4 regions of the Klebsiella sp. NPDC088457 genome follow, and region 4 is predicted to be linked to each of the others. Evidence: predicted binding sites of a transcription regulator. Region 4 holds the regulator's gene; each other region holds the start of a gene.
What was found. Region 4 encodes PhoB, which activates phosphate uptake and scavenging genes when phosphate is short. Its sites were predicted from a motif close to CTGTCATAAAACTGNCNNAT; they were not measured.
Positions count from the first base shown of each region.

Region 1: pstS (phosphate ABC transporter substrate-binding protein PstS) is a predicted target of PhoB. The motif match lies at 1,695-1,714, and genes of this name have one in related genera.
Region 2: kdgR (DNA-binding transcriptional regulator KdgR) is a predicted target of PhoB. The motif match lies at 1,282-1,301, and genes of this name have one in related genera.
Region 3: opgB (phosphatidylglycerol--membrane-oligosaccharide glycerophosphotransferase) is a predicted target of PhoB. The motif match lies at 1,088-1,107, and genes of this name have one in related genera.

Region 1 covers NZ_JBJDNH010000042.1:15,665-18,794, reverse strand. The annotation lists gene glmS (glutamine--fructose-6-phosphate transaminase (isomerizing)) at 1-1,460, shown strand, start outside; gene pstS (phosphate ABC transporter substrate-binding protein PstS) at 1,800-2,840, shown strand; gene pstC (phosphate ABC transporter permease PstC) at 2,963-3,130, shown strand, end outside.
Region 2 covers NZ_JBJDNH010000010.1:111,580-114,709, reverse strand. The annotation lists gene ACI2JR_RS08740 (YobH family protein) at 97-339, shown strand; gene kdgR (DNA-binding transcriptional regulator KdgR) at 399-1,190, opposite strand; gene ACI2JR_RS08730 (MFS transporter) at 1,368-2,741, shown strand; gene htpX (protease HtpX) at 2,820-3,130, opposite strand, start outside.
Region 3 covers NZ_JBJDNH010000013.1:51,078-54,207, reverse strand. The annotation lists gene dnaC (DNA replication protein DnaC) at 1-382, shown strand, start outside; gene ACI2JR_RS10435 (DUF2501 domain-containing protein) at 448-942, shown strand; gene opgB (phosphatidylglycerol--membrane-oligosaccharide glycerophosphotransferase) at 1,200-3,130, shown strand, end outside.
Region 4 covers NZ_JBJDNH010000012.1:33,090-36,219, forward strand. The annotation lists gene phoR (phosphate regulon sensor histidine kinase PhoR) at 1-1,131, opposite strand, end outside; gene phoB (phosphate response regulator transcription factor PhoB) at 1,153-1,842, opposite strand; gene sbcD (exonuclease subunit SbcD) at 2,051-3,130, shown strand, end outside.

The DNA.
Region 1 (3,130 bases), on a different contig from region 4:
ATACCGAGGTGATTGCGCACCTGGTGCACTGGGAGCTGGAACAAGGCGGTACGCTGCGCGAAGCCGTTCTGCGCGCCATCCCCCAGCTGCGCGGCGCTTATGGCACCGTCATTATGGATACCCGCGATCCCGGTACCCTGCTGGCGGCCCGTTCGGGTAGCCCGCTGGTCATCGGTCTGGGGATGGGGGAAAACTTCATTGCCTCCGATCAGCTGGCGCTGCTGCCGGTGACCCGTCGTTTTATCTTCCTCGAAGAGGGCGATATTGCCGAAGTGACCCGTCGTTCCGTGGCGATCTTCGATAAATCCGGCGCTGAAGTTAAGCGTGCGGATATCGAATCCAACCTGCAATATGATGCCGGTGATAAAGGTATTTACCGCCACTACATGCAGAAAGAGATCTACGAACAGCCGAATGCGATCAAAAACACCCTCGCCGGGCGTATCAGCCATGGCGAAGTGGATCTGAGCGAGCTGGGGGCGCATGCCAACGAGATGCTGTCCCAGGTTGAGCATATCCAGATTGTGGCCTGCGGCACCTCGTATAACTCCGGTATGGTTTCGCGCTACTGGTTTGAAGCGCTGGCGGGCGTGCCGTGCGATGTCGAAATCGCCTCTGAGTTCCGCTATCGCAAATCGGCGGTACGCCGCAACAGCCTGATGATCACGCTCTCCCAGTCCGGTGAGACCGCGGATACGCTGGCCGCGCTGCGTCTGTCAAAAGAGCTGGGCTATCTCGGTTCACTGGCTATCTGTAACGTTGCCGGTTCCTCCCTGGTACGTGAATCCGATTTGGCATTAATGACCAACGCCGGCACCGAGATTGGCGTGGCGTCGACCAAGGCTTTCACCACCCAGCTGACCGTATTGCTGCTGCTGGTGGCGAAACTGGCGCGTCTTAAAGGCCAGGATGCGGCGATTGAGCATGATATCGTGCAGGGGCTGCAGGCGCTGCCGAGCCGTATTGAACAGATGTTGTCTCAGGATAAGCGGATTGAAGCGCTGGCCGAGCACTTCTCCGATAAGCATCATGCGCTGTTCCTTGGCCGCGGCGATCAGTATCCGATCGCTCTGGAAGGGGCGCTGAAGCTCAAAGAGATCTCTTATATCCATGCGGAAGCCTATGCTGCCGGCGAGCTGAAACATGGCCCTCTGGCGCTGATTGACGCGGAAATGCCGGTGATTGTCGTGGCGCCAAACAACGAACTGCTGGAAAAACTGAAATCGAACATCGAAGAAGTGCGCGCCCGTGGCGGAGAGCTGTACGTCTTTGCCGATGGCGATGCCGGTTTCAACAGCAGCGACAACATGCACATCATTGAGATGCCGCATGTTGAAGAGGTGATTGCGCCAATCTTCTACACCGTACCGTTGCAGCTGCTGGCGTACCACGTCGCGCTGATTAAAGGTACGGACGTTGACCAGCCGCGTAACCTGGCGAAATCGGTTACCGTCGAATAAAATGCCATGCATTATGCAAAGGGCTGCCATCCGGTGGCCCTTTTTCTTACCGCTCGATCCTTTTTTCATTGCACGGTGAAAAATTCTGCGGCGCTGTTTTATGACAAACTGTCATCTTCGGCTACGATTTCGGGTGTCATAAAAAGAAAATTTCTCTGCAAACTTAACGTCACTTAAATATATAACAATATGATTTATATTGTTTTTATTTTCGCCAATCGCGCATCTTTTTGGGTGTCATAAAACTGTAATAATTCGTACATTTTACTGTCACCTCTTTGTCCTATTTTGCTCACCATAGCCTCGAAACAACGATTTACGAATCCAGCAGGAGACATTATGAACGTTATGCGTACCACCGTCGCAACAGTTGTCGCCGCGACCTTATCGATGAGCGCTTTTTCTGCATTTGCAGCGGCAAGCCTGACTGGCGCGGGCGCAACTTTCCCTGCGCCGGTGTATGCCAAATGGGCTGATACCTATCAGAAAGAAACCGGCAATAAAGTGAACTACCAGGGCATCGGCTCCTCCGGTGGTGTAAAACAGATTATTGCCAACACCGTTGATTTCGGTGCTTCTGATGCACCTCTGGAAGATGACAAACTGGCTCAGGAAGGCCTGTTCCAGTTCCCGACCGTTATCGGCGGCGTGGTTCTGGCTATCAATCTGCCGGGCGTCAAATCCGGCGAGCTGGTGCTGGACGGCAAAACCCTGGGGGATATCTACCTCGGCAAAATTAAGAAGTGGGATGACGAAGCGATCGCTAAACTCAACCCGGGTATGAAACTGCCGGCACAGAATATTGCCGTGGTTCGTCGCGCTGACGGTTCCGGTACCTCCTTCGTTTTCACCAGCTATCTGGCGAAAGTGAACGAAGAGTGGAAATCTAAAATCGGCGCCGGCTCTACCGTTAACTGGCCGACCGGCCTGGGCGGCAAAGGCAACGACGGTATCGCCGCTTTCGTTCAGCGTCTGCCGGGCTCCATTGGCTACGTTGAATACGCTTATGCTAAGCAGAACAACCTGGCCTACACCAAACTGCTCTCCGCAGATGGTAAGCCGGTTAGCCCGAACGAAGATAACTTTGCCAATGCGGCAAAAGGTATCGACTGGAGCAAATCCTTCGCCCAGGATCTGACCAACCAGAACGGTGAGAACGCATGGCCGATCACCTCAACCACCTTCATCCTGGTACACAAAGCGACGACTAAACCAGAACAGACGGCCGAAGTGCTGAAATTCTTTGACTGGGCGTACAAAAACGGCGGTAAAGAAGCTAACGCTCTGGATTACGCAACGCTGCCGGACAGCGTGGTTGAGCAGGTACGCGCTGCATGGAAAACCAACGTGAAAGACAGCAGCGGTAAAGCGCTGTACTAAATACCGTCATACCTTGAGCCGCCCGCAAGCAGGCAGCTTACAGGAGGATGTGTATAGCATTACCTTTGCCCGAAAGAACGGTAAAATACCGGTCTTTCGGGCCCGAACTTAAAGAGTAACCTATGGCTGCAACCAAGCCGGCATTTAACCCTCCGGGGAAAAAGGGTGACATCATTTTCGGCGTGCTGGTTAAGCTGGCGGCGCTGATTGTGCTATTGATGCTGGGCGGCATCATCGTTTCCCTCATCATCTCTTCATGGCCAAGCATTCAGAAGTTTGGTTTTTCCTTT
Region 2 (3,130 bases), on a different contig from region 4:
CTGTAATACGAAAGGCAAGTTTAGGAATCATAGACTTGTTTCAAGGCGTGTAGCTGGCAAAATTAACGCAGGGATAATACAAATAATGAGGCAACAATGCGATTAATCATTCGTTCCATTGTCGTACTGGCTATCGTCTGGATTGGCATATTATTAAGCGGTTACGGCATCTTGATTGGCAGCAACGAGAACGCAGCGGGGCTGGGTCTTCAGTGCAAATATCTGACTGCGCGCGGCACCAGCACCGCACAATATGTCCATTCGGATAGCGGCATCATCGGGCTCACCGACTGCCCCGTGTTGCGTAAAAGCGCCACCGTTATCGACGACAAAGGCTAATGTTTTTGGGCTACAGCATGGGTTGCCGCTGTAGCCCACGAACCAGAACGCCATTGCGATCAGAATGGATAGTCGTTGTACCCCATCTGTTCAGAAATCTTACGCGCCGCGGTATGTAACATCGCCACGTATTCGTGCAAACGTTCTTCCGAGAAACGCAGGGTCGGGAACGAGATGCTCAGCCCGGCGATCACCACGCCAAAGCGGTCGAATACCGGCACGCCGATGCAGCGCAGCCCCTCTTCCTGCTCTTCGTTATCTTCGCCATACCCCTGCTGACGCACCTGATCAAGCACCCGCAGCAGCTCCTCGGTACTGGTAATCGTCCGGTCGGTGCTCCGTTTGTACTCGACGCCTTCCAGAATCTGCTCAACTTCGCCACGATCGCGCCACGCCAGCAGCACTTTACCAATAGCGGTGCTATACAGCGGGTTGCGACGACCAATACGCGAATACATGCGCAGGTTGTACATCGAGTCTATTTTGTGGATATAGACAATGCTGTCTTCATCCAGCGCCCCCAGGTGAATAGTCTCTTTCGTCAGGCGTGAAAGTTCACGCATCTGGATGTCGGCACTGCGTACCAGATCGACATTCTGTAACGCGCGAGCGCCGAGTTCGAACAGCTTCAGCGTCAGCGAGTATTTCTCTGACTCGCCTTCCTGAGCCACATAGCCCAACGATTTCATGGTCTGCAAAAAGCGATAAACGGTGCTTTTTGACATCATGACGCGCTGGGATAGTTCGGTTATGCCAATTTCACGCTCTTCACCAAGCGCCTGCAGAATGCCAAAAACCTTCAATACCGAAGAGACAGAATCTGGCTGCTTATCCAAATCTGCAACTGCCATTTATCACCTCATCGTAACTGTTTTATAAAATTTAGAACCGGTTTTTATTATAAATTCGCATTACGGTAGCCGCAATCGTTCTTCTGCTCATTCGTTACAAATCTGCGACATACAGCCGAATAATCAATGCTAAAATCATTATCCAGAGAATAGTCACCACTAAGACGCACATTTAACATGGATAAAAACATTCCCGATGGCCTGCCTTTGCCGCAGCGCTACGGCGCCATCCTGACCATCGTTTTAGGCCTGGCAATGGCGGTACTCGACGGGGCAATCGCCAACGTGGCGCTGCCCACCATCGCCAGCGATTTAAATGCCTCCCCGGCCGCCTCAATCTGGATCGTCAACGCCTACCAAATCGCTATCGTTATCGCGCTGCTGCCGCTCTCATTTTTAGGCGACATGGTCGGCTATCGACGGATCTATAAAATCGGCCTGGCGCTCTTTACCTTCACCTCCCTGGCCTGCGCCCTCTCCTATAGCCTCGAGATGCTGACCCTCGCGCGCGTGGCGCAGGGTCTGGGCGGAGCGGCTCTGATGAGCGTCAATACGGCGCTGATTCGCCTGATCTTCCCGCAGCGTTTTCTCGGCCGCGGGATGGGGATTAACTCCTTTGTGGTTGCCGTTTCATCCGCAGCCGGCCCCACCATTGCCGCGGCGATCCTCTCCGTCGCCTCATGGCAGTGGCTCTTTTTAATCAATATCCCGCTGGGAATCGTTTCGCTGATCCTCGCGATGCGCTACCTGCCAGCAAATACCGGACGGAGTAAAATTACCCGCTTCGATCTCCCCAGCGCGATCATGAACGCCCTGACCTTTGGCTTACTGATCACCGCGCTCGGCGGATTTGCTCAGGGCCAGTCCGGCCAGCTGGTGCTCGCGGAAGTGGTTGCGATGCTGATCATCGGCTTCTTCTTCGTCCGCCGCCAGCTGCAGATGACGGTTCCTCTGCTCCCCATCGACCTGCTGCGGATCCCGCTTTTTTCACTCTCCATTTGCACCTCGATTTGTTCATTCTGCGCGCAGATGCTGGCCCTCGTTTCCCTGCCCTTCTTCCTGCAGTCGATGATGGGGCGCAGCGAAGTGGAAACCGGACTTCTGCTGACGCCATGGCCGTTAGCGACGATGGTGATGGCGCCGCTGGCAGGGTATCTGATTGAGAAAGTCCACGCGGGACTGCTGGGCGCACTCGGTCTGCTGGTGATGGCCTGCGGCCTGTTCGGTCTGGCGCTGCTGCCCGCATCACCTTCCGACCTGGATATCATCTGGCGGATGGCGCTTTGCGGCGCCGGTTTTGGTCTGTTCCAGTCGCCGAATAACCATACGATAGTCTCTTCCGCACCGAGCCATCGCAGCGGCGGCGCCAGCGGAATGCTGGGAACCGCGCGCCTGCTCGGACAAAGCATCGGCGCGGCGCTGGTCGCGCTTTTGCTTAATTTAGAGGGCAACAGCGGCACCCACAGCGCGCTGCTGCTGGCCGGCGGGCTAGCCGTCATTGCCGCGACCGTCAGCGGGCTTCGCGTGACCCAGCCCCGTCCGGGCAGATAGTCGCCCTCAGGTTTCAGGTAAAAAAAATCCGCGGCCCTGAAGCCGCGGATTTTTGTTTTTATTTCTGAACGTGCTGAATTACTTCAGGTATTCCCCGCTACGCAGCGCTTCAATACGCTTATCCAGCGGCGGGTGAGTCATGAACAGTTCGCTCATCGACTTCGCTTTACCGTTAATACAAAACGCCATCATGCTGCTGGCCTCCTGCGGTTCGTAGCTGGTTTTCAGACGCTGCAGAGCGGCAATCATTTTCTCCCGGCCAACCAGTCTGGCAGATCCGGCGTCCGCATGGAACTCACGGTAGCGCGAGAACCACATGGTGATGATGCTGGCCAGAATACCAAACACCAGCTCCAGAACGGTGGCAACGGCAAAATAAATCAGCGGGT
Region 3 (3,130 bases), on a different contig from region 4:
TTGCAACGAGCTGCTGCTGCGCGGGAAATCGGTCTTAATCATTACCGTCGCCGATATTATGTCAGCGATGAAAGATACCTTCGGCAACCGGGAAACCAGCGAAGAACAGCTGCTGAATGACCTGAGCAGGGTCGATCTGCTGGTGATCGATGAGATCGGAATGCAGACGGAGTCGCGCTATGAGAAAGTGATCATTAACCAGATCGTCGATCGCCGCTCCTCCTCAAAGCGCCCGACCGGGATGCTCACCAACAGCAATATGGACGAAATGAACAAGCTGCTCGGCGAGCGGGTGATGGATCGCATGCGCCTCGGCAACAGTCTGTGGGTGATTTTCAACTGGGACAGCTACCGTCATCGGGTCACCGGCAAAGAGTATTGAGATATATCTGAAGCCAGCCGGGGTTATACTGCAAGCATGCTTAAGTAACCACGATGAGTACATCTATGAAATCTGCACAATCCTTGTTCCGCACCCTGATCATTGCCGGCGCCTTTATGGCCGCCGGCGCGCATGCCGCCTCCTGGCAGGACTCCCTTTCCAGTGCCGCTAACCAGCTCAGCAGCCAGGGCGGATCCCAGCAGGGCGGCGGTCTGTCGATGTCCTCCCTGACCAGCCTGCTGAACGGCGGCAATCAGTCCCTGACCTCCAGCAGCATGAACAACGCCGCCGGGATTATGTCCTATTGCGCACAACAAAAGCTGGCCTCGGTCACCAGCACGGAAAACGTCAAGAACCAGGTTCTGGATAAGCTCGGCCTCAGCACCCCGGAAAAGCAGAAAGAGGACACCAGCTATCTTGAAGGTTTACAGGGTCTGCTGAGCAGCAACAACGGCCAGCAGCTGAACCTGAACACCCTCGGCAGCAGCCCGCTGGCGGAGAAAGTAAAAACCAAAGCCTGCGATCTGGTATTAAAACAGGGCGTTAACTTCCTCTCCTGATCGTTCCCTCCGGGGCCGCGTTTAACGCCTTAGCGTTGTCAACGCGGCCGCAATCACTATTTTCCCCCTTTTACGCCCCGATTCCCCCTTGCATACCGGATGCGACGCCGATCAAAAACGGCGATTTCTAAACCAATTCTGAACCACAGCACAGTTTCATGACTCTACAATTGCAGCAATATGGCACTGCAATTACAGTGTAGCGTGGAAAGCGATCTATCCGGCCAGCGGTCAACTGGCGCTAATGAGGGTGAACTGTGTCAGAGTTGTTATCCATCGCCTTGTTTCTCACCTCGGTGGTGATTTATGCCTTAAAAGCCGGTCGCAACACCTGGTGGTTTGCCGCCACGTTAACGGTGCTGGGGCTGTTTGTGGTCCTCAATATTACCCTCTACGCCAGTGACTATTTCACCGGCGACGGGATTAATGACGCGGTTCTCTACACGCTGACTAACAGCCTGACCGGCGCGGGCGTCAGTAAATACATTCTTCCTGGCGTCGGGCTGGTGGTGGCGCTGGTGGCCGTATTCGGCACGCTGGGGTGGGTGCTGCGCCGTCGTCGCCATCATCCGCATCACTTTGGCTACAGCCTGCTGGCGCTGGTCCTGGCGCTGGCCTCCGTGGATGCCAGCCCGGCGTTCCGCCAAATCAGCGAGCTGGTTAAATCGCAATCTCGCGATGGCGATCCGGATTTTATCGCCTATTACGAAGAGCCGGCAAAGAGCATCGCCAATCCCCGCCTGAACCTGGTCTATATCTACGGTGAAAGCCTCGAACGCACCTATTTCGACAACGACGCCTTTCCCAACCTGACGCCTGAACTCGGCAAGCTGAAAAACGAAAGCCTCGATTTCAGTAACACCGAGCAGCTGCCGGGTACCGATTACACCATCGCCGGCATGGTCGCTTCACAGTGCGGGATCCCGCTGTTCGCGCCGTTTGAAGGTAACGCCTCGGCATCGGTTTCCAGCTTCTTCCCGCAAAATATCTGCCTCGGCGATATTCTGAAAAACTCCGGCTACGAAAACTATTTTGTGCAGGGCGCCAATCTGCGCTTCGCCGGAAAAGATGTGTTCCTGAAATCGCACGGTTTTGACCATCTGTATGGCGCCGAGGAGCTGAAAAGCACGGTGGATGACCCGGCTTACCGTAATGACTGGGGCTTCTACGATGACACCGTGCTTGATGAGACCTGGAAAAAATTCGAAGCGCTGTCGCAATCTGGCAAACGCTTCTCGCTCTTTGCGCTGACCGTCGACACCCACCATCCGGACGGGTTCATCTCCCGGACCTGCCAGCGTAAAAGCTACGAAATGGGCGGTAAAAAGAATCTTTCTTTTAGCGCCGTCACCTGCAGCCAGGAACATATCGCCGCGCTGATTGAGAAGATCAAAGCCTCGCCGTATTTCAAAAATACGGTCATCGTGGTCTCCTCCGATCATCTGGCCATGAAAAACACCGCCTGGGATTATCTCAATAAGCAGGATCGCCGCGATCTGTTCTTCGTCCTGCGTGGCGACCAGCCGCAGCAGGATACGCTGGCGGTGAAGCGTAACACCATGGACAACGGCGCCACGGTGCTGGACATTCTCGGCGGCGATAACTTTATCGGCCTTGGCCGCAGCAGCCTCTCCGGGCAATCGCTGTCCGGCATTTTCATGAATATGAAAGAGAAAGTGCTGGCGTGGAAGCCGGATATCATCCGACTGTGGAACTTCCCGAAAGAGATGAAAAACTTCACCATCGACGCCCAGAAGAACATGATCGCCTTCTCCGGTAGCCACTTCCGTCTGCCGCTGCTGCTGCGCGTCTCGGATAAACGCGTCGAGCCGCTGCCGGAGAGCGAATATTCCGCCCCGCTGCGCTTCCAGCTGGCCGACTTTGCCCCGCGCGATAATTTCGTCTGGATCGACCGCTGCTACAAGATGGGTCAACTCTGGTCACCTGAGCTGGCGCTCTCCACCGACTGGTGCGTCTCGCAAGGCCAGCTTGGCGGCGAGCAAAAGGTACAGCATGTTGATAAGCCCCAGTGGCAGGGAAAAACGGCGTTTAAAGATACCGTTATCGATATGGAACGCTACAAAGGCAACGTTGATACCCTGAAGATTGTCGACAACGATATTCGCTACAAGGCCGACAGCTTTATCTTTAACGTTGCCGGCGCGCCGGAAGAGGTCAAGCAGTTCAG
Region 4 (3,130 bases):
ATCCACGCGATAAAAACGTTCGGTCAGCCGCGGAATATGCTCGGGCGCAATGCCCGGCCCGTTATCTTCAACGCTAAACAGCGCGCCATGCGGCGCCCGCTGCCAGCTAACGGTAATCTCCGTTCCTGCGGGGGTATGGTTAACCGCGTTATACACCAGGTTGGAAATCGCGCTACGCAGCTGCTCTTCGTTGCCCAACACCTGCAAGGATTCATCAACCAGGAAACGCAGCGTCTGCTTCTGCTGGCTGAGCGTCTGCGCTTCGCGCTCCACCACCCGCAGCATCATCGGCACGTCGATTCTGTCATTCATCGCCAGCACCGGCGCCGCTTCAATGCGCGACAGCGTCAGCAGCTGCTTGACTAACCCCTCCATGCGCTGGGTTTGTTCACGCATGGTATGCAGCGCTTTTTCGCGCGTTCCCCCTTCCAGCACCTGCTCCTGCATCATCTCCAGATATCCCTGCAGCACCGTCAGCGGCGTGCGCAGCTCGTGGCTGACGTTGGCGAAAAAGTTCCGCCGCGCGCCTTCGAGCTGATGCATCTGCGTAACGTCGCGCGCCACCATCAGCCACTGCTTGTCGCTGTAAGGCATCACGCGGATCTCGAGATGGCGAGCCGTATTCAGCACCAGATTGAGGGGTTTTGAGAAATCCCTGTTTTTGAGGTAGTTGGCGAATTCAGGGTAGCGCAGGAGATTGAGAATATTTTGTCCGCTATCGTCCGGCCAGCGCAGATTGAGGATCTGCTGCGCCAGACCATTACACCAGAAGATGGCCCCCTCCTCCGTCGTCAGCACCACCGCATCGGGCAGCGACTCGGCGCCGCTGCGAAAGCGTTTGATCAGACTTCCCAGCTCGCGTCGGCGCTTTTTATTGCGCATCTGCATCTGGTGGAGGCCGTAGAGCAACGGTTCCCAGCTGCCTCTTCCCGGCGGCGGGGTCATACTCCGATCGACCCATAGCCACCATGAAAGACGCAGCAGATTCCAGAAATGCCAGATAAGAAGCCCGGTCACTGCCGCCAGTAAAAACCACGGCAGATAACCCAATAATGCCCCGAGAATCAGGGCCGGGATACAACATAAGAAAAGCTCAAGCGCCAGCCTTTTCCATGACAGCCGTTCCAGCACGGTTCACACTCCTGTCGAGATTCAGAAACGGGCGGAGAAACGATATCCCGTACCGCGGACCGTTTGTACCATCCGGTCGTGGCCGCTATGTTCCAGCGCTTTGCGCAGACGGCGAATATGCACATCCACCGTTCTGTCTTCTACATACACGTTGGTTCCCCAGACGTGATTCAGCAGCTGTTCGCGGCTGTAGACGCGTTCCGGGTGGGTCATAAAGAAGTGTAATAATTTAAACTCCGTCGGCCCCATGTCCAGCGGACTTTCGCTGGTCATCACGCGATGCGATGAAGGATCGAGGCTCAGCCCCTGCATTTCAATCACTTCTTCCACCGCCATCGGCGAAATTCGCCGCATGACGGCTTTGATCCGCGCCACCAGCTCTTTTGGTGAGAAAGGCTTGGTAATGTAATCATCGGCGCCGGTTTCGAGACCGCGTACGCGATCTTCTTCTTCACCGCGGGCGGTCAGCATCACCACCGGAATATCACGGGTCATCGCTTCACGCTTGAGCAGCTTAATAAACTGCAGGCCCGATCCTCCCGGCAGCATCCAGTCGAGGAGAATCAAATCAGGCCAGGGTTCATTGAGTTGATTCACCGCGCTGTCATAATCTTCCGCCTCGACGGGCTGAAAGCCGTTTTGCTCCAGAACAAAGCAGACCATTTCGCGGATTGGAGCTTCATCTTCAACGACCAGAATTCTTCTCGCCATTATTTACCCTGTATTTTTTAGCCATCAGTATAGAGTGCGGCGTCATTATGCGTCAGTTTTGTGACAGATTTATGAAGAAAATGACCGTTTGATGATAGCGGATTTTGAATCATGACAAGGACTAACAACCGATCCTCGTGGTGTTAAGGGGGCAACCGGGGGATGACGCGTATATAATGCGCCCATGCTTTTTCGTTAGGGAAGAATTATGCGCATCATCCACACCTCCGACTGGCACCTTGGCCAGAATTTTTACAGCAAAAGCCGTGCCGCCGAACATTCGGCCTTTCTCGACTGGCTGCTGACCAGCGCGCAGGAACACGAGGTCGATGCCATTATTGTCGCTGGCGATATCTTTGATACCGGTTCGCCGCCGAGCTACGCCCGCGAACTGTATAACCGCTTTGTGGTCCAGCTGCAGCAAACCGGCTGTCAGCTGGTGGTGCTGGCGGGCAATCATGATTCGGTCGCCACCTTAAATGAGTCGCGCGATATTCTGGCTTTTCTGAAAACCACGGTGGTAGCGAACGCCGGCCATTCGCCCTTTATTCTGCCGCTGCGCGACGGTACCCCCGGGGCCATATTCTGCCCGGTGCCTTTCCTGCGTCCGCGCGAGCTGGTCACCAGCCAGGCTGGACACTCCAGCGGTGAAAAGCAGCAGCAGTTGCTAAGCGCCATCAGCGACTACTATCAACAGCAGTATCAGGAAGCCTGCGCCCTGCGCGGCGATCGTCCGCTGCCGATTATCGCCAGCGGCCACCTGACCACCGTCGGCGCCAGCAAAAGCGATGCGGTGCGCGACATCTATATCGGTACCCTCGATGCCTTTCCCGCCAGCCATTTTCCGCCTGCGGACTATATCGCGCTCGGCCATATCCACCGGGCGCAGGTGGTCGGCGGCAGCGAGCACATTCGCTACTGCGGTTCGCCGATCGCCCTCAGTTTTGATGAAACCGGTAAACCTAAAAGCGTCAACCTGGTGACCTTTAGCGCAGGACATCTGAGCGAGGTGCGTCCGCTGCCGGTCCCGGTCACCCAACCTCTGGCGGTGCTGAAAGGCGATTTCGCCAGCATCAGCGAACAGCTCGCTCAGTGGCGTGACGCCCCGCAACAGCCGGTCGTCTGGCTGGATATCGAAATCACCAGCGACGAATACCTGCATGATATTCAGCGCAAAATCCAGGCCCAGGCCGACGATCTGCCGGTCGAAGTGCTGCTGGTGCGCCGCAGCCGGGCCCAGCGCGAACGCATTCTGGCGGGAGAGCGGCGCGAAACGCTCAGCGAACTG